Regions from separate parts of the Brevibacillus sp. YAE8 genome, predicted to be linked through region 1. Evidence: a T-box and tRNA genes for the amino acid it is inferred to sense, from the RefSeq annotation. Region 1 holds a T-box; the other regions hold tRNA genes.

The links. The T-box of region 1 lies ahead of argS (arginine--tRNA ligase). A T-box ahead of a tRNA ligase gene usually reads a tRNA of that ligase, here a tRNA-Arg.
Region 2: it encodes a tRNA-Arg, which carries the amino acid that the T-box ahead of argS (arginine--tRNA ligase) is inferred to sense. The anticodon was not compared.
Region 3: it encodes a tRNA-Arg, which carries the amino acid that the T-box ahead of argS (arginine--tRNA ligase) is inferred to sense. The anticodon was not compared.

The regions. Positions count from the first base shown of each region.
Region 1 is NZ_BAAIYG010000003.1:360,377-367,999, reverse strand. Features, by position in the region: gene AC27IT_RS07275 (transporter substrate-binding domain-containing protein) at 1-71, shown strand, start outside; gene AC27IT_RS07270 (amino acid ABC transporter permease) at 159-824, shown strand; gene AC27IT_RS07265 (amino acid ABC transporter ATP-binding protein) at 843-1,583, shown strand; gene AC27IT_RS07260 (thiolase family protein) at 1,612-2,799, shown strand; gene AC27IT_RS07255 (erythromycin esterase family protein) at 3,002-4,273, opposite strand; gene argS (arginine--tRNA ligase) at 4,610-6,325, opposite strand; T-box leader at 6,402-6,662, opposite strand; gene AC27IT_RS07245 (hypothetical protein) at 6,706-7,200, opposite strand; gene AC27IT_RS07240 (hypothetical protein) at 7,414-7,623, shown strand, end outside.
Region 2 is NZ_BAAIYG010000043.1:13,247-20,869, forward strand. Features, by position in the region: gene AC27IT_RS26250 (alkaline phosphatase family protein) at 1-580, shown strand, start outside; gene AC27IT_RS26255 (ABC transporter permease) at 617-1,462, shown strand; gene AC27IT_RS26260 (ABC transporter permease) at 1,459-2,247, shown strand; gene AC27IT_RS26265 (ABC transporter ATP-binding protein) at 2,247-3,266, shown strand; gene AC27IT_RS26270 (DeoR/GlpR family DNA-binding transcription regulator) at 3,250-4,050, shown strand; gene AC27IT_RS26275 (histidinol phosphate phosphatase domain-containing protein) at 4,044-5,042, shown strand; gene AC27IT_RS26280 (hypothetical protein) at 5,023-5,469, opposite strand; tRNA gene AC27IT_RS26285 (tRNA-Arg) at 5,481-5,557, shown strand; gene AC27IT_RS26290 (hypothetical protein) at 5,724-5,933, shown strand; gene AC27IT_RS26295 (hypothetical protein) at 6,186-6,983, shown strand; gene AC27IT_RS26300 (hypothetical protein) at 7,123-7,623, shown strand, end outside.
Region 3 is NZ_BAAIYG010000021.1:67,798-75,420, forward strand. Features, by position in the region: gene AC27IT_RS20330 (Na+/H+ antiporter NhaC family protein) at 1-974, opposite strand, end outside; gene AC27IT_RS20335 (sugar-binding transcriptional regulator) at 993-2,018, opposite strand; gene AC27IT_RS20340 (glutaredoxin family protein) at 2,194-2,466, opposite strand; gene rpoN (RNA polymerase factor sigma-54) at 2,473-3,846, opposite strand; tRNA gene AC27IT_RS20350 (tRNA-Arg) at 4,069-4,143, shown strand; gene AC27IT_RS20355 (hypothetical protein) at 4,254-4,406, opposite strand; gene AC27IT_RS20360 (PAS domain S-box protein) at 4,606-6,480, shown strand; gene AC27IT_RS20365 (DUF4023 domain-containing protein) at 6,522-6,659, shown strand; gene AC27IT_RS20370 (branched-chain amino acid ABC transporter substrate-binding protein) at 6,911-7,623, opposite strand, start outside.

The DNA.
Region 1 (7,623 bases):
TGCACGAAGACGGCACGTATCTGAAGCTGAGCGAAAAGTACTTCAATCGCGACATCAGCAAGAACGAATAAGGTTGACGTTTGTGTAAGGCCGCCTGTCATCCGCGCAAGGAAAGCGGCGGGTGACAGGGACATTTTATCAGCGAGGGGTGGCATCGAGTGCCCAGTATTGCCCATTTGACAGAAGAGTTTTTCCGCACATTGCCGTTTTTTTGGAAGCCGCTGCTCTTGACGTTTGAGCTGACGATCGCTTCCGTCATCGCAGGGTCGATCATCGGGCTGTTCGTCGCCCTGTTGAAAGTCTCCAAGTTCAAGCTCGGGCAAATTGTTGCCAACGTCTATATTATGGTCATTCGCGGAACGCCTTTGATCGTGCAAATTTTTGTCCTCTATTTCGGTTTTTACAAGGTGATTGATCTCGGTCAATTTTGGTCAGCGGCTTTGGCCTTGGCGATCCACAGCGGGGCGTACATCGCGGAAATTTTCCGCGGGTCCATCCAGTCGATCGACAAGGGACAGATGGAGGCAGGCTTGTCGCTCGGGATGTCTACCGGCCAGACGATGCGCCGGATCATTTTGCCGCAGGCGATGAAGCGCTCCATTCCGCCGCTCGGCAACCAGTTTATTTTGTCGCTGAAGGAGTCGTCGCTGGCTGCTTTCATCGCGATGGATGAGCTGTTCTCGCTGGCGCGCCGCCTGTCTGCGGAAACCTTTGATGAGATGACGTACTTTTTGATCGTGGCCCTGTACTATTTGGTGATTGTCATGATCTTTACGTATATCGTCCATGTGATGGAAAAGCGGTTGGCCAAAGGTGACGTATAGAAGAGGGGAGGGAGAACGATGGAAGACAAGCAAGTCATGATCCGCGTGCAAAATTTGAAAAAAAGCTTCGGCGCCGTGGAGGTGCTGAGAGACGTGACGCTACAGGTGAAAAAGGGCGAAGTCGTCGTGCTGATCGGGGCGAGCGGCTCGGGAAAAAGCACGCTGATTCGCTGCATCAATTTTTTGGAGATCAAGGACGGCGGCGAGATTTTCATCGAAGGCAAGAGCATCGATCCGAAAAAGGACGACTTGACGAAGGTGCGGCAAAAGGTCGGCATGGTGTTCCAGCACTTTAATCTGTTCCCGCACAAAACGGTTTTGGAAAACATCATGGAAGCGCCGCTGATCGCGAAAAGGGCGGACAAGGAGCAAACGAGGCAGGAAGCGCTGCAACTGTTGCAGAAGGTAGGCTTGTCCGAAAAAGCAAACGTCTATCCATCCTCGCTGTCAGGCGGACAAAAACAGCGGGTAGCGATCGCCCGTTCGCTGGCGATGAAGCCGGAGATCATGCTGTTCGACGAGCCGACCTCCGCGCTCGACCCGGAGCTGGTCGGCGAAGTGCTGGAGACGATGAAGCAGCTCGCCCAGGACGGGATGACGATGATTATTGTGACGCATGAAATGGGCTTCGCCAAAGAAGTGGCGGACTGGGTCGCGTTCATGAACCAGGGCAAGATCGTGGAGATGGCCCGCCCGGCAGAAATGTTCAACAATCCGCAGGAAGAGCGGACGCGCGAATTTTTGAACCGGGTCTTGTAACGAGGGCAAAACGAAAGGGAGCGTAACGATGAGAGAGGTAGTCATTGTCGCCGGCGTGCGCAGCGCGGTCGGCGCATTCGGCAAAAGCTTGCGCGACGTCCCGGCAACGGAGCTGGGACGGCAAGTGCTGGAAGGGCTGATGGAAAAGGCGGCTTTTCCCAAGCAGGAAGTGAACGAAGTGATTTTCGGCAACGGCTACGTGCACGGAGGCGGGCTGAACGCGGCGCGCATCAGCTCGCAGTTGGCCGGATTTCCCCGCCATGTGTACGGGCACATCATCATCAAGGCGTGCGGCTCGGGCTTGAAAGCGATTGGCAGCGGCGCTTTTGCGATCATGGCCGGGCAAGAGGACGTGGTGGTTGCGGGTGGCGTGGAGAGCATGAGCAACGTGCCGTATTTGATGAAAAACCGCTGGGGCAGCAAGTTCGGCAACTTGACGATGGAAGATGCGCTTTTGTCTGACGGCTTGATCTGTTCCTTGGAAGGCGAGCACATGGGCAACACGGCTGAACGGCTTGCGCAGCAGTACGGTATTTCCCGCGAGGAACAGGACCGCTTCGCCTACGACAGCCACAAAAAGGCGGCGACTGCCATAGCCGCAGGCAAGTTTGCCAGCGAGATCGTGCCGATTGCCATCCATGAGCGCAAAGGAGTGCGGGTGTTCGATCAGGACGAGTCGGTCCGCCACGAGATTAGCCTCGAAGACTTGGCGAAGCTGAAAAGCGTATTCCAAAAAGACGGAACGATCACGGCAGGCAATGCGTGTCCGATGAATGACGGCGCAGCCGCAGTGTTGATGATGTCTCGCGAAAAAGCGGAGGAAGCGGGGCTTATGCCGCTGGTCAAAATCAAGGCGTTTGCCAGCGCGGGAGTCGAGCCGGGCGTGATGGGGATCGGGCCTGTGCCGGCCACCCAAAAAGCGCTGCAAAAAGCAGGGCTGACGCTGGACGACATCGGGCTGATCGAGCTGAACGAGGCGTTTGCCGCGCAAGCGTTGGCGGTGATGAAAGGGCTGGAGCTGGACCCGGCCAAGGTGAATGTCAACGGCGGCGCGATCGCGCTCGGCCACCCGGTCGGTGCCACCGGCGCGAAGCTGACCGTCAGCCTGATGAACGAAATGGTGCGCAGCCGCGTCAAGTACGGCATGGTGACGCTTTGCATGGCAGGGGGAATGGGCCTGTCTGTCATTTATGAAAACTTGACGCTGTCCTCGTAAGCTTTTCGGCGGACAAAGAACAGCACAGGAAAAGCCCCGTCAGAGGGCCACGTCGATCTCGGCTCGTGGCGGTCTGGCGGGGCTTTCTTTTGCTGGTGATCCGGGGCGACGTCTTGGGGCGGAGCGGAGCCATTTGCGCTTTGCGCACAAGCGACCGGAAAGCAGGCGGATGGTTCCGGTGCACGTTTTCGTTCGCACGCCGTCAGTCCGCGAGCATGACAGAAGGAGTCGCCGTCCGCACGAACACGAGCGCATCAAACGCTTTTGCCGGGACCATTTGCAGCGTGTACATGTTCTCGATGCTCGCGTACCAGCCGCTAAACACGTCGCCGATGGCGCTGATCGGCTGCGGACGATTCACATAGGCGTAAAAATCGGCATCCTGCCGCGTTTTGGCGAAGTCCAGGAAGCCGTCCGGCAGGTTGGTGCGCGCGAACAGCACGGCGAGGCGGTGATCCCCGGCGTTTTTGACAGCAAACAGCTTGCGTTCGTCGGTAGTGGCGTCCTTGGCCAGAAAGGCGCTTTCATAAAATTCGCTGCCGATTGCGTAATACTGGTCGCCGAGCGCTTTCGCCAAATACGCCCCCATGCAGGTTGCAAGACCCGTGGTCGTGGACGTCTTTTCGATGTGTCCGTTGTGTCCGGTGATGAACAGGCGCTCGCGGCCGTAATGTTTCTTTTCAAACGCGAGAATCCACATGACGCGCTCCGCCATGTAGCGATCGCGGGCGCTGCCGTAGTTGACGTTCGTTCCGTGCAGGATCGCGTTTTGTCTGATCGACTCGGCAAAGGCTAACGCCAGCTCGTAGTCTTTTTCGGAGCTTTTGGCGGTGTAGGCGGCTTTGTTTGCTTTCATCCGGCCGAGCAAGCTCTGGATGTGGGGAAGCCCTTCCTTGGCTGGCTGTTGTTCGGACAGCGTTTGATCGGTCAAAGCTGCCAAAGCTTTTTCATAGGTTGCGGCGAGGGGCGGATCGACTTTTTGCAAATAGGCGAACAGCGCTTGTTTGTTCTGGTCGTAGCGCTGCATGTCAAAGCCGTAAAAGCGGATGCGGTCGTGGTCAGCGCGCTGTTCGTTGTACGCGCGCATCCAGGACAACAGCGCTGCCATCTCCTCGGTGTTGTAGATCGCAAAGCCGAGCGCTTTTGCCGCCTCTTGCGCTGTCCCGCTTCCGCCGGATATGTAAGCGTCGACCTTCTGGCCGCCGCCGAAGTCGGCTTCGATGGCGAAGGCGCGGTAGCCGTGCTTTTCTACCAGTTGCCGAAACACGTCCAGCTTGAGCGTCGTAAATTGTTTGTTGCCGTGGGTCGCTTCGCCAAAGCCGATAACCGTTTTTTGGGGCAGCTCCATTTTCGATACGGGAACGACATGCTTGTTCATAGACGATGGCAGTGCGCTTGCCGCCTTCGCCTCGAAGGCTGTCAATACGCTCAGCACGAGCAGCAAGCTTGTGGCGAGCAAAAGAAATTTTTTCATCGTTTACCGTCTCGCTTTCTGTAGCAGGTCGCCTGTTTGCGACCAGGTGTGAACAGCGGGATGTGTTTGTTGCCGAGTGGAGCCAAGGCGTTCCTGCGGGGGAGCCGCTATCTTAAGCCGGGGTGTCAAACGGAAGGAATCTGCCCGTTGCCCGTATTTGCCACATCCTTCTTGCTTTCCTCTCCTATTATGGCACAGGCTGGAAAAAAGGGCACGAAACAAATGAGTCAACTACCCGCGAGGCGCTTTTCATCCAAAAGCAAAAGCCGGGGCCACCTTTTGCCAAGGCAGGCTTCCGGCTTTTGGGTCAGATCATGCGTCAAAGAACGGCGCTTCCTACATTTCCTCTGGCGCTGCCAGTCCGAGCAGGCGCAGCCCTTCTTTCAACACGGCCACCACCGCTGCCACGAGCTGGAGGCGGGAAGCTTTCACGTCTTCTTCTTCCGCGAGAATGCGGACGTTGGCGTAGAATTTGTTGAACGACTGCGCGAGGTCGATGACGTACTTGCCGATTTGCGACGGGTCGAAGTTGTCGCTGGCCCGTTCGATCACCTCAGGGAAGCCGTTCAGCAAGGTGATGACCGCCCATGCTTCCTTGCTGTCCAAAGCGCCTGGTACGAGGCTCGCTGTCGTTTGCGGCTGGTAGTTGCCTTTGCGCAGAAGCGAGCAGGCGCGGGCGTGCGTGTATTGCACGTAAGGTCCGGTTTCGCCCTCGAAGGTGAGCATTTCTTCCCAGGAGAAGTTGATGTCGTTCAGGCGGTAGTTTTTCAGGTCGTGGAAAATGACAGCGCCGACCCCAACCTGGCGGGCAACTTCTTCCTTGTTCGCGAGCGTCGGGTTTTTCTCCTCGATCACTTTTTGCACGTCGGCAATCGCTTGTGCCAATACTTCCTCCAGCAAAACGACTTTTCCTTTGCGGGTGGACATTTTCTTGCCGTCCTTGAGCATCATGCCGAACGGGATGTGGTGCATGTCGGCGGACCAGGCGTAGCCCATTTTTTCCAGTACCTTGTACAGTTGCTGGAAGTGGAGACGCTGCTCGTTTCCGACGACGTAGAGCGCTTTGGCGAAGTCGTACGTCTCGTGGCGGTACAGGGCGGCAGCCAGATCGCGCGTCGCGTACAGCGTCGCACCGTCCGATTTTTTAATCAGGCACGGCGGCATGTTGTACTCGTCGAGGTTGACGACCAAGGCGCCGTCCGATTCGGTCAGCAGTCCTTTTTCTTCCAGCAAGGTGACGACGCGATCCATCTTGTCGTTGTAGAAAGCTTCGCCGTGCGTGGAGTCGAAGGAGACGTTCATCAGCTCGTAAATTTTCATGAACTCCTTGAGCGATTCGTCGCGGAACCATTTCCACAGATGCTGTGCTTCTGCGTCGCCGTCCTCCAGCTTTTTGAACCATTCGCGGCCCTGGTCTTCCAGAGTCGGGTCTTTTTCCGCTTCTTCGTGGAAGCGCACGTACAGGCTGAGCAGCTCCTTGATTGGCTCGGCTTTTACTTTTTCCTCGTCTCCCCACAGACGGTAGGCGACGATCAGTTTGCCGAACTGCGTGCCCCAGTCGCCCAAATGGTTGATGCGCACAGGCTGGTAACCGCGTTTTTCCATGATGTTCGCAATCGCGTTTCCGATCACGGTAGAGCGCAGATGGCCCATGGAAAACGGCTTGGCGATGTTCGGCGAGGACAGGTCGATTGGCACTTTGCGGCCCTGGCCTACCTGGCTGCTGCCGTAGGCGCTGCCTTGCTCAAGGATCGTTCCGATCACTTGCGCCGCCACATTTTCCTGATCGAGAAACAGGTTGACGTAAGGGCCGACCGCTTGGGCAGAGCGCAGTGGCGCTCCTTCGATTTTTTCGGCAAGCTCTGTGGCGATCATCGGTGGCGCTTTGCGGAGCGCTTTTGCGAGCTGGAAGCAAGGGAAGGCGATATCTCCCATCGCAGGGTTTGGCGGCGTTTCCAGCATGCCGTAAACTGTTTCTGTTGGGAAGGTGTCCACACCGAGAGAGGTGAGGGCAGCGGCGATTTTTTCCGCGACTTGGTGCTTGTAGCTCATTGTGATTCTCCTTTCAAAATGGGAAAAAGCTTAAGGGACGCAAAAGAAAACAAAAAAACCTCCGCGTCTCCTGGATAAAAGAGACGAGAGGTTGTGCTCCCGCGGTGCCACTCTTGTTGTTTTCGCCTGCATGCGTGCATCAGGCAAAAACCGCTTTGTGCTGCTGTAACGGGCAGACCCGGCAAAACCCTACGCGATCCGGGCGCGATTTGCTTCGCCGGATGTTCAGGCCGCATCTCCGAGGGGCGCTTCCTCGCGTGGTTCGGCATCGGGCTTCCACCATCCCCGACTCGCTACAGCCTCATTCCAGGAGTACTTTCCTCATCAACGATTCGCTTGTTTCTCTAGCATTATAGCCGTTTTTGGTGCCAGGATGCAACTTACTCTTCGGCTTTTTTCAAAATCTTGTCGAGCTCGGCGAAATATTGCTTCGTCAGCTTTTCTTTTTCTTCCGCGCTCATAGTTTCCGCGTTCATCCACTGCTGCTTGTAAAGCTCCAGTTGCTCCACCATCGCCAGCTCGGCCGCCGCCTCCTCGTCCAGATCGTAGTTTTCGGATGGATCAAACGGAATGAGCCGATTGTCGTTGCCGCTGCGCAGGTAGGGGGAGCGCCAGTTTTCCGGGAAGCGGTACGGCTGCTCGCCGAACATCAGTCCCAGGACGTCATCGGAGTCAATCGGCAGGAAGTGATCGTAGTTGTCCCTGCGGCCCCCTTCCGACAGGTTGATATGGGACAAAAAGTAGCGCAAATAATGTTCTCCTGTTTCGGTATGCTTTACGATGGAGTAGCTTTCAAATTCGGAGCTTTCCAGTTCTTTTATCGTTTCTATACAGGACAGAAATTCGTCCTTTTCACGCGCGAGCAGAGCGTCCATTGTCGATCGTTCCTTTCATCGGTTTGGGTAGCCTCATGATAGCAAAAGCGTTTCGCTCTGACAATGAAGGCAGAGCGGTCAAGTGCCATCCTGTTGAAAAAAGTTAACTAACGATGCTTCTCACAAAAAGCCCGTAGCTGGATCAATGGCGGCGAGAAGGCAACGGTCGCGCCTGCGGCAGCAGAAAAAGTCGCGCAAGCCTTTTGGAAAACGATGGTGGGGGAAGAAGCCGACGTTTACGAGCGCCAGGCGACAGAGGTTTATGCGGATGAGCATTGGCGCAACGGAACGTGGATGAACGTCAGCGACCAGCGGATGGAAAACGGCAAGCCTGTCCCGTATGACGTCCTGACCGTCCAGGTGGACAAGCGTGAGCGCGTCGCCTTTTACGGCAGGCGGTCTGGCTGCGATCGCACTGTCCAT
Region 2 (7,623 bases), on a different contig from region 1:
CAAAAACGGGATGTCCAACGCTGCCGCCGCTTATTGCTGGGTGAGCGAGCTGTACAACAAGGCTCCGTTCAGCCCGTTTCACGACCGCATCCAGTTGAACACGGACAAGCCGATACAACACGGGATGTTTTACTGGGAAGATCACTATCCGGATACTCACTTGTTTGCCGACGCCAACTTTTTGTTGCATGGATTCAATCCGGATTTTCTTTACGTCCACTCCATGAACATTGACGATGACGGCCACAAGCATACGGCTGATTCCGCGCGCTATCGCAACCGCGTTCTGGCGGCAGATTCGATACTGGCAAACGTGCTTCCCGCGTGGATCGACGCGGGCTATCAAATAATCGTAACAGCCGATCACGGAATGACAGCGGACGGAAATCACGGCGGTACGTCTAGCGCTGACCGGGACGTTCCCCTGTTTGTCATCAGCAACCGGGTATCTCCGGGGATACGCGAGGTGGCGATCCCGCAATTGCAGGTGGCTCCGCTTGCCTGCCAACTGCTCGGCATCTCCCCCTCGGAAGCGATGCAGCCATTGACGGTATCCGGGCAGAGCAAGACGTCTCCCTGAGGGGGCGTCTTTTCCGCTCAGAAAGGAGCTTTTGCGATGAAACGATTTGTCAGCATGCTTTTGGTCACGACGATTCCGTTTTTTGCGATAATCGCGCTGTTTCTGCTCGCCCCGTTGCTTTCCATGATCGGTGGGAGCTTTCAGGCCGAAGGGGACGGCGGTTTTACATTCAGTCACTATCGCGAGATTTTTGCCAATCCGTACTACTTGCAGGCGTTTGAAAACAGCGTGCTCATCTCGCTCTTGTCTTCGCTCATCGGAATCGTCGCTGCTGTTTTCGCTACCTATGCGATTACCCGCTTCCCGCAGTCTCTGCAACAGCGAGTGCTCGTCATTACGAACCTGACCTCCAATTTTGCAGGTATCCCGCTCGCTTTTGCCTTCATTGTCCTGTTGGGCAACAGTGGCCTGTTTGTTTTGCTCGCGAAGCAACTGGGGATTGATTTCGGACAATCGTTTACGCTTTATTCGTGGAGCGGGTTGACGCTTGTTTATATTTACTTTCAACTGCCTTTGGCAGTGATGCTGCTGTATCCTCTGTACCACGCCATTCAGAAGCAGTGGATGGAAGCGGCCGAGCTGCTTGGGGCAAGCCCCTGGAATTTTTGGCTGCGGATCGGTTTCCCGGTACTGCTGCCAGGCATCGTCGGCACATTCAGCATTTTGTTTGCCAACGCGATGGGGGCCTATGCTTCGGCTTACGCGCTCACCGGGAGCAACTACAATCTCGTGCCGATTCGGATTGGCGCGCTCGTCTCCGGCGACATTTTTGCCAGACCCGAGCTTGGTAGCGCGCTTGCTGTCCTGCTCGGCCTGACGCTTGCCGCTGCCCTGCTCGTGAACGAGTGGCTGACGCGGAAGATACGGAGTGATTTGTCTTGAAGCGGATTGGTTTGCCGTCCTTGTCGTTTGCGTTGGTCATGCTGTATTTGTTTTTGCCTGTAGCGGCTACCGTGCTGTATTCGCTGGCAACCGAGTGGAACAGCACGGTTTTGCCGGAAGGGCTTACGGGAAAATGGTTCGCGGAGCTGTATGGCGACCCGCGGTTTTTGCAGGCATTCGGACGCTCCTTTTTGCTTAGCTCCCTGACGACTGTCGCTGCCGTCGTCATTATCGTTCCGGCTGTTTTTTCAATCGTCGTCTACGCTCCCCGGCTGGAGAGGCTCGTTCAGCTTTTTGTCATGCTCACCTACGCCGTTCCGGGTGTCATTATGGCGGTCGGCCTGATTCGCACTTATTCAGGCAACGGGATTCCGATGATTTTCATCACGGCCGGAGCGTATCTGGTCGGTCTGCTGCCGTATCTGTATCAGGGAACGCGGAACAGCCTGCTTGCTCTGCAAGCCCGTTCGTTGATGGAGGCGGCCGAGCTGCTGGGCGCGAGCCGCTGGCAGGCGTTCGTGCGGATTATCGTTCCGAATATCATGTCCGGGATTCTCGTGTCTGCGCTCTTGTCGTTCTCTATTTTGTTCGGGGAATTTGTCCTGATTAACATTTTGGTGGGCGGCAGATTCGAAACCTTGCAGTTGTATTTGTACGCCAAGCTATCGACAAGCGGGCATATCGCCAGCGCGATTACCGTCACTTATTTTGCCCTGATGGCTGTCATCACCGGGCTGATTGTAAAATTCACGCGCCGAAGTTTCGCACGCAAGGAGGTTTCTTGATGAGTTACGTCCAAATCGAACATCTGTCCAAAACCTTTCACGGCCAAAACGTGCTGAAGCAGCTCGAGCTTGCCATTGAAAAAGGCGAGCTGGTTACCTTGCTTGGCCCCAGCGGGTGCGGCAAAAGTACGTTGCTCCGCATCCTCAGCGGTCTGACTGCCCCTGATACGGGCACGATCTACATTGACGGCAAAGACGTGACAGACGTGTCGCCCAAAAACAGGGAGATCGGCATGGTGTTCCAATCGTATGCGCTTTTTCCCAATCTGACGGTCAGTCAAAACATTGCCTTTGGCCTGGAAATGAACAAAATCCCGAAGGCGGACATTCGGCAGCGCGTGCAGGAAATGATCGAGCTGGTGGGGCTTACGGGAAAAGAGCAAAACTATCCGCGTGAATTGTCTGGCGGTCAGCAGCAGCGCGTGGCACTCGCCCGTTCTCTGGTCACGCGGCCCAAGGTGCTTCTGCTGGACGAGCCGCTCAGTGCGCTGGATGCGCAGATTCGCAAAAATTTGCAAAAGCAACTGCGCACGATTCAACGCGAGCTGAACATGACGACGGTGCTGGTGACGCACGATCAGGAAGAGGCCATGGCTGTCAGTGACCGCATCTACATCATGAATGGCGGACGAATCGTTCAGCACGGCAGTCCGCATGAGATATACACCCAGCCACGCTCGGAATTTGTCGCCCGTTTTATCGGGAATTACAACGTACTGACCGCCGAGCAGTTGAACCGAATCGCGCCTGATCTGGCCGCTCCGGCAGCCGAACGCTTCGCCATCCGTCCGGAGACGTTTCGCGAACAGCGGATGGCTGCGGAGGACATCCGCTTGACCGGAAATATTGCCCATGTAACCATGCTCGGCAACGTTACCCGTTACGAGCTGAACATTGGCGAAGTTCCCGTGCTGGTGGACTCCCTGCACCTGTCCTATGAGCCGGAGCAGGCAGGCGCAACCAAAACATTGTACTTATGTCCCAAGGATGTGATTCCGCTTTATGACACTATTGCCTGAAGAACGACAGCAAGTGATTTTGGACGAACTGAACCGCCACGGTAAAATTCAGGTGATGAATCTGGCCAAAAGCCTGGCAGTGACGCCGGAGACTATTCGGCGCGATCTGGACCAACTGGAACAGCAGCGCATGCTAAAGCGAGTGTACGGAGGAGCCATCCCTTATCATTTGGCGAATCGGGAGCCGCACTTTGAAAAGAAACAGGCGATTCAACAGGCGGCGAAAACGAAAATCGGGCAAATCGCGGCAGAGCTTTTATCTGACGGAGACACGATCGCGCTCGACGTCGGGACGACGACACTGGAGCTGGCGCGTGCGATCAAGGGTCTGAACCAGTTGACGATTGTCACCAATTCGCTGCCTGCCGCTTCTTTGTTAAACGAGCTGTTGGAAGCGAACCAATTCAACGGGCAGGTAATTATGCTGGGCGGCCTGACCCATCCCGCGCAACAATCCGTCGCCGGGGCGTTTACGTGCGAGCTGCTCTCGCGCTTTCATTTTGACAAAGCGTTTATTTCCTGCGGAGGAATGACGGCTGACGGCTTTACCGACTACGACATGGAAGAAACGTTGTGCTCGACCATGATGGTGCAGCGCGCCGAGCAAGTCTACGTATTGGGGGACGCCTCCAAGATCGGCCAAACGCAATTTTTCCGCATTTGCGGCTGGGCGGATGTCAGCGCGGTCGTCTGTGACCAGCCGATGCCGGATGAATGGCTCTCGTCGGGCATGCAAACCACATGGATAAGCGAACATCCGCGAAGGAGAGACTTCCCATGCTGATCGACTACCATCTTCATCTGGAAGAAGGGCCTTATTCGTTGCGTTGGCTCGAGCGTACCAATGCGGCTCTCGACTACTTTTACCCGTTGACTGAACCTCGACATACCCGCGCCTGGCTGCAGGACAGTCTGGCGCGATTAAATAACCGTTTGTCTCTGGGCGCATACGATCCGTCCTGGCTCGATCTGTATTTGCGGGAGGCGCTGCACAAAGGCTTGAAGGAAGTGGGGATTGTCGATCATTTATACCGCTTTCGCGAAGCCCGTCCGTACTTTGAGCAGTTTATGGAGCTTGGCGACACTGATTTGGGCCGTTTGCAGCGCACCTGGCTCAATCAAGTGTGTACCGAGAGCCTCGGCGACTTTTGCGCCGCCATCGAGGCAGCAAAGCCGCGCTGGGCGGCAAGCGGCGTAGAGCTGCGGCTGGGGATCGAAGCGGATTACTTCGTCGGCGGGGAAGCGGAATTGCAGCGTTTGCTGACAGGCGCTTCGTGGGATTATGTAATCGGCTCTGTTCACTTTTTGCACGGATGGGGCTTCGACAATCCCGAGACGCGCCATCTGTTTGAGCAGCATGACCTGAAGCAGCTATACGCGGACTTTTTCCACACGGTCGAATGCATGGTCAAAAGCGGGCTGTTCGACTTTGTCGCCCATCTGGACAATCTGAAAGTGTTCTCCTATCGCCCTGCGGAGTCGGAGCTTGTTTCGTATTACCACAGGATCGCCGCCGCTTTGAAAGAAACGGATACGGCGACGGAGATCAACGCGGGGCTGTATTACCGCTATCCCGTACAGGAGATGTGCCCCAGCCCGGCTTTTCTGGACGTTCTCGTGGCCCATGGCGTTCCGCTGACGCTCTCGTCGGATGCGCATTTTCCCGACGATATCGGGAGGTATGTGGCGGCGAATTTGGAGACGATTCGTGCGCTTGGGGTGGCGGAGGTTGCTACTTTTTCTGGTCGTCAACGGGTTATGAAGGCGATTCGGTAGAGCCGGTTAGCCGGTTGTAGGTGCTGGGTGGAGCGAGGGCCTGGCTGTTGCTGTGATTGTTTGGCCAGATTGGATTGGCGGTTTGTGTGGGCTGGATAGGGGAAGTAGTTTGATTTGGGCAGGTGTATTTTTTGATGCCAAAAGCCTTGGGATTCGGGGATTCCAAGGCTTTTGGCGTTGGCGGTGATTTCGCTTTTGGAACCTTCCCGTGATCTGGCGCCCAACCAAGTACAATTGCTATGCGCATGGCGATAAATCGTAACCGGGAAGGTGTTGTTAGTGTCTTGATGTTGTTGGTTGTGGCGGCGTGTGGTGTAATCGTGTTGCAGTAGGCTGCGAAGATGGCCGCTGGATTTGCCAAAAAGTAGTCGGGTGCATATAATAAGAAGGTGGGTGAAGCGTCAGCCGAATGCTTTTGCCACGCCACTAACGATATATGTCCCCGTAGCTCAGCAGGATAGAGCAACGGTTTCCTAAACTGTAGGTCGGAGGTTCGAATCCTCTCGGGGACGCCATACATGAAAAAGCCTTGAGCTATCAAGGCTTTTTTCTATTTTTATGGGGCGATTGAAAATCAGCAGTTTATGTTTTGAAATGAGGTTTACTGTGGTTTCAATCGGCATGAAACTGTTGGTGTAATTGTCCAACGAGGTGTCGAATTTATCATTTGGAGGAGAAATGATGATTAGAGTAGTTACTGTACGGGGATTTGAAAACGATAATATTGTTCCGTCAATGCTAAGTCTAGAGGATCGTATAGTTTTTCTGGTGCGCAAAAACATTCAACATGAAGAAATGTACTTCGATAAGCTTGTGAAATACAATGTACTTTCAAATGAGTTTGACGAGTGGTTTTTTACGAAGCCAGTTGGTGTTGCAAGTAATCATTAGTGGAACTCATTTTATGTACTATGCCTCAACAGAATGGGACCATAATGATGTATGCATAGTGATATTAATAAAGTGATATTAATAATTTGTGAATAACATTTAGAAAAATCAATTTTCTGCAAGTATAGTCGTTTATCCAACACTAACGAGATTTTATATAAGTTTATTATTATATAATTTTATTGCTTCACAAAATACAATATGTTATATTTTGCCTTGTAAAAAATTACATTTTTAGAAGGGTTGTACAAAATGAAAAAATTCCTTTCTGCATTCCTTGCTTTTTCTATGCTTGCGCTTGCTGTCACACCAGTTTCAGCAAGCCAAAGTCAAACAGCAATAACAAGCGAAACACAAGTTCAGGCCGAAGCGTACAAGGGTGTCAAGCACTTGAACGAAGAGTCCGACGAGTCTTTAATTAAGTTGAACGAAAGAACAGAAGATATTGGCGTAAATCAATCTGAAAGTAAAAACGAACTAAGAAGAGGAGGAGTCATAAGCACAGTTGCTAGGATTATCCTGTATTCAAAACGTATAAAATTCATATTAAAAAATGGAGATGAACTTTTCTTTGACCAAGAAGATCCAGATAAAGCGGGTGAGGCTCTAAAAGAGTACTATCTGGACAATGGCACTTTTGATAGAGGAGACATTCGTGATCGAGGAGAAGGATTACCAAAATCTTCGGCTATCATTAGGTTTTATGATTTACCGAATAGTTCAGAACAAGTGTACTTAGCCTATGGGGACGTAACTATGGGAATGCTGCACATTGTTACGAGACACTTCCCAGAGTACTGGTCGACATTTAGTACATATCAAAAGGCAAAAAATTCATTTTTTAATCCGGGTACTGAATTCTCTTACGTTGAAGATGTTATTGAAAGCGTGATTGATTATTCGTTTAACGGGAAGGAAATGGCGAAAAACATCAATAACAAAAAAGTAATCCCATATGATGGATATCATAAAGGCAAGGTATACAGAGTCATCATGTCAGGTGAGCGTGTGGTTTCTGTATTCCCTATTAGTTATAATCAAGCGGAATAGATAACAAATCCCAACGAAAAGAAAGCCTTTATCTAGAATGGATAAGGCTTCTTTCTCACATTTCACGAAAAATATCGCGAAAATACCGTACTATAGTGTGGAATATAACGAAAAATAAGATAAGGGAGTTCCTATGAATATGATTGATATGAAGCTATACATTACTCTCCCCTCAGATAACATCGATTTTCGCTGTATCGAAAAAGTTCTTATCCCTATTCAAAACAAAACTGAAATTCAGAGAGCTATTGATCCAAGCGATAGCAATTTTATGGAAGCACTGGTGATTACGAGTCAGGGTAAACAAGTATCTGATTTCCGGTTTTGCGAAGCCAGGCTGCTCACGCAACTGATTGCATTGGTTGAGGATTACTACCTAAGTGCTGAAAAAGCAATTAGCGATAACGTTTACGGGTTAAGTGTAATCACAATTGGTTTGAGGAAAACAGGTGAAAATAAGCTGTTGTTGACAGCAACAAGAGACGGAAACAGGATTGTACAGGTTGAACTACCAGAGAAAGAATTGATAGATAATCTGTTTTCACTAGCTAAGGAATATTTCTCCTATCTTATTGAATATGGGATTTCTACGTCATTTCATGCAAAAGAACTATCCATTGTTTGCGAGTATGAAACCAGG
Region 3 (7,623 bases), on a different contig from region 1:
GTAAGTATGTTGGCCTGGTTCAAAATGCCGTTCAAAAAGCCTGCCAGGACAATCAGCAGCAGAACGTTCAAAATGGCAACCATCCCGCCGCCGTGCACAAGCTGATCGAGCGGTGTGCCCGAGTGCAGCTCGTATCCGTACAGCATGGCGGAAAAAAACGTCTTGGCGTCAAGCTGTCCGTGAATGCCCACCATGACGGCGCTGACCACGATTCCGTACAAAAGCGCGGTCACGGCCTTTACTCGCAGGGCGAAAGACCCGATCAGGACAATCAGCGGCAGCATGAGCAGCCAATCAATCGAAAAGTGACTGGTTAACAGCCCTTGATACATCTGAATCATTTCGCTGGAACCCGCCTGTGTGCGAAACAGGTCCATGACGAGAAAAAGCACGGCGCATATGCCTGTCGCAAGCATAGCAGGACGCCTTGTGTGTCTGTCCTGCGCTTCCGTCATCCCGACATTGGCGAGGACGAGCAGCCTGCTGCTGGAAATCGGCGAAAATCGCTCTCCCACCATCGCTCCAGAGATCAGCGCTCCACCTGCAATCGCTGGCGAAATGCCTGCGGCATGGGCGATCCCCATTAGCGATAGGCCGATGGTACTCAATGTGCCAACAGAGGTCCCGAGCAAACAACTGACCGCTCCTGTCAGCAAAAAGGAGAGAACAAACAAATAGTCGACGTTGACGATGGACAACCCGTAGTAAATGATCGCGGGTATGGTTCCTCCCATCATCAAAAGCGGAATCAACACGCCCACCAAGAAGAGGATCATGAGAACCGGCTTCGTCTTCTTGACGCCTTCCCAGCCAAACGAGAATTGCTGCTTCAAGGAATAGCCCAGTTTGCTCACACTAACCAGTGTGACCAGGATCGCAAAAACAATCCCCAGCGCAATCGGAAAACCGAGTGACAAACTGAGCACAATTCCTGCAATCATCGCCAGGATGGGCATAACCTGCGCCATAGACATACGATCAGCTTCCTTCCGTTACAATCGTGCGGACAACAAGGCTCTTGCAGCCCCTTCATCCGTAATGAGTACATTCTGACACGATTGTTTGGCAAAGGAAAGAATCGCTTTTGCCTTGCTTTCGCCCCCCGCTATGGAGAGTACCGTTTCAGCTTTGTGCACTTCCTCCAGTTGCAGCCCGATCGTCGGCATCCGGTGGACGATTTCGCCCGCTTCATTAAAGTAGTAGCCGAAGGACTCAGACACCGCCCCGGCTTCTGCCAAATCAGCGAGCTCCTCTTCCGAATAATTGCGGCGGCGAGCCATTGCGAGGGCGTCGCCGATGCCGTGCAGCACGATGCGCGTATCCCGCAAAAGCGAGAGCACATCTTGCACCTGCGGCTCCTTGAGCAGCGTCTGCAAGGCTTCCGGATGCAGGCGATCCGGCACGTGAAGCAGCCGGTAAGTAGCGCCAGTCTTTGCAGCCATGGCAGCGGCAAGCGAGTTGGCTTGCAGCTCCACTCTCTCGCCCAGGCCGCCGCGTGCGGGCACAAACTGCACATTTTTGAACGAAGCGGAAGGCGTCAAGTGGTTGGCTACGCTTGCGATGGAGGTGCCGCCTGTCACGGCGACAATATCTCCCTCCTGAACGACTTGCTTCAGCACTCTCGCTCCTACGCGCCCCAGCTCATCCTTGACCCACGGCGACTGGTCTGCGTCGCCCTGCACCACGATCACTTCCGGGATGCCGAGCTTCTTTTGCAGACCTTCTGCCAAGTCTGTAAGGCCAAACAGTTCGCCTACGAGCGGCTCCATGTCATCCAGCACCTGCTGCCCCTCTCCGCTCAGGTGCATCCCTGCGGCGGTAACCGTCAACAGCCCTGTCTCCTTCAACAGCTCGACTTCCGCCCGCAAAATACGCTCTGTCGTATTCATCGCTTGCGCAAGCCCTCTGCGTCCGATCGGCTGCAAGTGGTAGATCGACCGGAGCAGCATATACCTCTCGCGCAAGACCTGAGTCAGATCAGGCAGCAGCTTTTGCTGCAGTTCCAGTAATCGTCGCATGTGCTTACATCCTTGGCTGTAAAATTGATCGGGACGTTTTTTGTCCCTATATATACATTTTTTGTCCCGATTGGTGCAAAAAAAGATCACTTGCTACACCTTGAATGTAGCATATCGGCGAAAAACATGCAAGCTCCCCCTAGCCCAATCTTGGCAGGGGGAGCTTTTCTTCCATTCAACTGGTCAACTGGCGCTTCCGAAACTCAGCCCGCAGCTCCTCGATCGTCACTACATGCGTAATCGAACGGAACACTACTTCTCCGTCGATCGCCACTACCGGAATCACCAGCATCATTTCTTCGTGAAGCTGTGCGTCGCTCTCAATGTCCACGATGTGCAGTTGCAACGGAAACTCTTCCGCCAGACTGCGGATGGCAAGCTCCACATCGTCGCACAAATGGCATTTTTTCCGTCCGTACAGGACGACCTCAAGCTGCTTGTTGTTCATTGTCGTTTAAAACCTCTTTCGTTTTGCAGAGGACGGGATCAGCATTTCTTCGCGGTACTTGGCGACCGTGCGACGAGAAATTTCGATTCCTTCCGCAAGCAGCATTTCCCCCAGCTTCTGGTCAGACAGCGGCGCCTTGCGATCCTCCTGCTCAATCAACGCCTTGATTCTGCGTTTGACGCTCTCCGAGGATGTCGCAGACCCGCTGGAAGTGGTGAGGGCGGAAGTAAAGAAGTATTTCAGCTCAAAAATGCCCCGCGGAGTCTGCACGTATTTGTTGCTGGTCGCACGGCTGATCGTCGATTCGTGCAAGCCGACCCGCTCGGCGATCTCCTTTTGCGTCATCGGCTTCAAGTAATGGATGCCGCGGTCGAAAAAGTCGCGCTGCATGTCCACGATCGCCTGGGTGACGCGCATCAGCGTCAGACGGCGCTGTTCCAGGCTTTTCGCCAGCCACATCGCAGCGTTAAGCTTGTCGTGGATAAACTGCTTCGCCTCTTCCTGGCTTTTTTGCTGACTAAGCATTTTCTCATAAAAGCTGTTGATTTTCAAACGCGGCGCCGCCACATCGTTGACGAGCACGACGTACTCGCTCCCGACCTTTTCCACCGTCACGTCCGGGATGACGTATCTCGTCTCCGCCTGGGAAAACTGGGCGCCGGGCCTTGGATTCAGCGTGCGGACCAAATCCGCCATCGTCTGCACTTCCTGCGGCGTGCAGCCCACTTTGTCGGCAATGCGCTGGTAGCGGTTGTCGGCGAGGTCTTGCAGATGGTTGCGCACGACCAGGACGATCTTTTCGTCGTCGAGGGCCAGGTGCTCCAACTGCAAGAGCAAACATTCCTCCAGACTACGCGCCGCCACGCCTACCGGATCAAAATGCTGCAACACCGACAGCACATCCTCAATCTCCGGCACGTCTACCCCGAGATTGCGGCTCGCTTCCTCCAGCGTAATTTCCAGATAGCCTTTTTCGTCCAAATTTCCGATCAAAAACAGTGCGATTCGCTTTTGCAGAGGCGAGAAGCCTTTTACATAGCCAAGCTGCCGCTCCAGATGCTCATACAAGTTTTCGTTGCCTTGCTGCACGTAATCCAGCGGGTTGTAAGTGCTTTCATTTTTTGCCGGAGAATAATCGCCTGTCGCGCGGTTTCCGACGATTTCCTTCCAGTCGATTTCCGGCGCCGGCTTTTCTGCTTTTGCCGTAGCCACTTCCGCTGCCACTTCCAGGTCAAATACAGGATTTTCGTTGGCCTGATCCTGCAAATAGGAGATCAGATCAACAGCAGAGTATTGCAATATAGTAATGGCCTGACGCAACTCCGGCGTCATCACAAGTTTCAGCGTCTGTTCCTGATACAAACCCAATCCCATGTTCATGAAGCTCGCCCCCTTCCCACTGCTTCTTGCGAATGTCTCTTTAATTTTCATTATATTCGTTCTCTCTTGCAATTTTCCTGCCAATTTTTGAAGAGCGTACACAAAAAATTGAGATTGCTTCCTGTTCACACTCATGAAAAAAAATCACACAAAATCTCGTTTTTCGTTTGCATTTTTCCCCGTGGATGACTTATAATTAATTAGTGTCACCCATTATATTGCACGCCTGTAGCTCAGTGGATAGAGCAATGGTCTCCGGAACCATGTGCGGGGGTTCGATTCCCTTCAGGCGTACCATACGAAAAAGACTGGATGCATTCCAGTCTTTTTTCTGTTTACAGCCCTGTTTTTCGCGCCAAAAAAGCCTACGCAGCGCCATCCTCGCCGCAGGCTTGATTTTTTCCGCTCTACTGATCCAGCTCTTTGCTCGCCGCGTCTTTCCCCGGCAGCGGATCAATCTGCTCCGGTTTCCGGGAATAAGCTTTATTCGTAACCAAAATCGTGGCCCCGATGATAAGAACAAACGTCAGGACAAGAACGATGATAAACCCCGTGCTCATGCATACACCCCCGCCAGTTTTTGCTCCCTACATTATAGCCTATTTTTTCGGCGCTTTTGAACCTTCAACCGTTTACCAACGATAAAGTACCAGCCAATCCCACTATATTCTAATTTTGGCGATAGGAAAACACCGTCAACAACACGAATACTATCTCGACACGACTATCCAAATAATTGAACCGCAAGGCAGGATTTTTATGACAGATCAGCTAAAGCCCACGTTTACGTGGAAAAAGAAGCATGTTCCGCGCCAGATGACGAGTCTCCTCTTTCCCGACCAGATTTTGAAAGCGTTTTTTCACTATACGACAGATGCCATCTCCATCAGCAACATGGACAACCGCATCGTGCTGGTCAATCAAGCGTTTGAGCAATATTACGGGTGGTCGCTGGAGGAGCTTGACGCTTCTCCGTACTGTTTTATCCCGGACGAGCTCGTCAACGAAACGAGACAACTGTTTGACGCCGTCAGGAGCATGGGCGTTCATTTGACCAACTACGAGACGGTGCGAAAGCGCAAAGACGGGACACTCGTAGAAGTTACGCTGTCCGCAACCCCCATCCGGGACGAAAATGGCACCATTATCGCGGCCTCCTGCGTCACGCGCGATATCTCCGACCGCAAGCGGATCGAAAAAGCGCTGCGCCAGACCGAAACCAAGTATCGGCTGTTGATTGACCATACCCAGGACCTTGTGACGATTTTCGACGAGACGCTGCAGCGGATATACGTCTCTCCATCCATCGAGCAGCAGCTCGGCTACTCGCCTGCCGAGCTCGTCTCTCCGGGCAGCCTGGAAATCACTCATCCCGAAGACTTCCCTCTGCTCCTGGCCAAACAGCGGGAAATTTTCCAAACCAAACAGCCCGTCTTCCTCGAGCTTCGTTACCGGCATAAAAACGGCGCGTGGATCTCCTTCGAGACGCGCGGCATTCCCATGGTCCAGGAAGACGGGACCGTCAAAAACATCATGTTTGTGTCCCGCAACGTCACGGAACGCAAAGTTTCCGAGGCGGCTTTGTCCCGCATCAAAAAGGAAAGCAAAATCATTGCCGAGCATACCGACGATTTGATTTTGATTACCGACAAGCATGGCGAGATCGTGCACCTCTCGCCTTCCTATGAGCGGGTCACAGGGACGAGCCAGCACGCCGGGCCAATGTGCTTCCAATGCGTTCACCCGGAAGACGTCGAGCGTGTCCGCGAGCAATTTCACGATCTGGTCCGGACGCTGGAGCCTCGCACCTGCGAATTTCGCTACCGGAGCGCGCATGGCGACTGGATCGTTCTGGAGGCAAAAGGCGCGCCGATTTTGACCGACTGCGGCGAGTGCGACGGCTTTATCATCGTGTCCCGCGACATTACCGAGCGCCGCAACAACGAGCTGCTGCTCCGCCAGGCCGAGAAGCTCTCGGTGATCGGCGAGCTGGCCGCGGGCATCGCGCACGAGATTCGCAATCCGCTCACTTCGCTGAAAGGCTTTATCCAGCTTTTGAAGCCGACGCTGAGCGAGCAACAAATGTACGCGGACATCATGCTCTCGGAGCTGGACCGGATCAACTTCATCGTCAGCGAGCTGCTCGTGCTTTCCAAGCCGCACAACGTCCAGATCAAGTCGCTTTCCCTCGTCTCCTTGCTGGAAAACGTCTTGACCTTGCTGGCATCGGAATCGAACCTGAAAAACATTCCGATTCACACGTCTTTTGAGTATGCCCCCGTTATTTCCGGCGAAGAAAACCAGTTGAAGCAAGTGTTTATCAACATCGTCAAAAATGCGCTCGAAGCGATTGACGGACACGGCGAGATCATGCTAGCCACCAGCGCAAAGGCCGATCAGGAGGTACTGATTACGATCGCGGACAACGGCTGCGGAATACCGGAAGAGCTGATTCCGAAGCTGGGCGATCCTTTTTTCACTACAAAGGAAAACGGAACCGGCCTGGGCCTGATGATTAGCAGCAAAATCATCAAAGACCACGGAGGCCACCTGGAAATCGCCAGCAAACGCAATGAGGGCACGACTGTAAAAATTACGCTCCCGATTGCGCACGAGCAAAAAGGGCCATCCTAAAAAGGCGTCAAGCCAAACAGCGTGGAAGATGGAGGTGCCCTATGGACTTTACCAAAATGAGCACGAGCGAGTTCGTCGCCAAAATTCGCGAATCGCAGGCGAAAAATCTGAGAAGCCGCAAGCACCAAGGCTACGGCCACCCGGAAAAACGGCTGCCGAGCAAGCAAGGAATCTGGTAAGATCGCAAAAGCCCACCCAGGAGCGTCAAGCTCGCTTGGGTGGGCTTTTTGCTTTTCGCTTATTGCGGGTCTTGCTTGTTCAGGTTGCGATCTCGTTCGGACTTTTGCTTCTGGGTATCCTGGGTCTTGCTGCTGTGCCCTTGATTGCCGCCGTTTTTCGTATTGCGATTGTTTGACATGCGAATGCCTCCTTCTAGCTGGTCTTCGTGCCAAACGTAGTATGTCCCAAACGGCTCGTTCCTACCGACCGATTACTTCGCTTCGCCGATGTAAACTTTTTTCCCGTCTTCGTATTTGTACACGTAGACGGACGCGAACTCGTTGTCGCCTTTGTCGTTGAAGGTCACGTTTACGAATTTGCCTTTGTAGTCTTTTGTTTTGTGCACGGCTTCCAGCACTTGCTCACGGGTTGGCTTTTTGCCGCCGTTCGCTTTGATCGCTTCTTCCAGACCGTTGAGCATTACGCCCATGGAATCATAACCGAAAGATGTGAAGATCCCCACTTTGTTGCCAGTCGATTTTTCGAAGTCTTCGATCCATTTCTTGCCTTCTTCTGTAGCGCCTACGTCACCGACAGTCGAGGTGAAGACGACGTTGTTCGCATTTTCAGCGCCGGCGATTTTCACCAGGTCAGCGGAGTCGTAGCCGTCTCCACCCATGAAGATGCCTTTGAAGCCTTTTTCGCGCGCCTGCTTGACGATGATACCAGCATCGGAGTAGTAGCCGCCGAAGTAGATCATTTCCGGATTTTTCGACACGATCTGGTTGATGACCGCGCTGTAATCTTTCTCGCCTGCGGTTACGCCTTCGAAGCCGACGATTTGCACGCCGTCTGCTTCAAACTGCTTTTTCACTTCTTCCGCAAGACCTTGGCCGTAAGCAGCCTTGTCGTGCATGATGAACGCCGATTTTACACCGAGCTGGTTTTTCGCGTAGATGGCTGCCTTGGAGCCTTGCTGGTCAT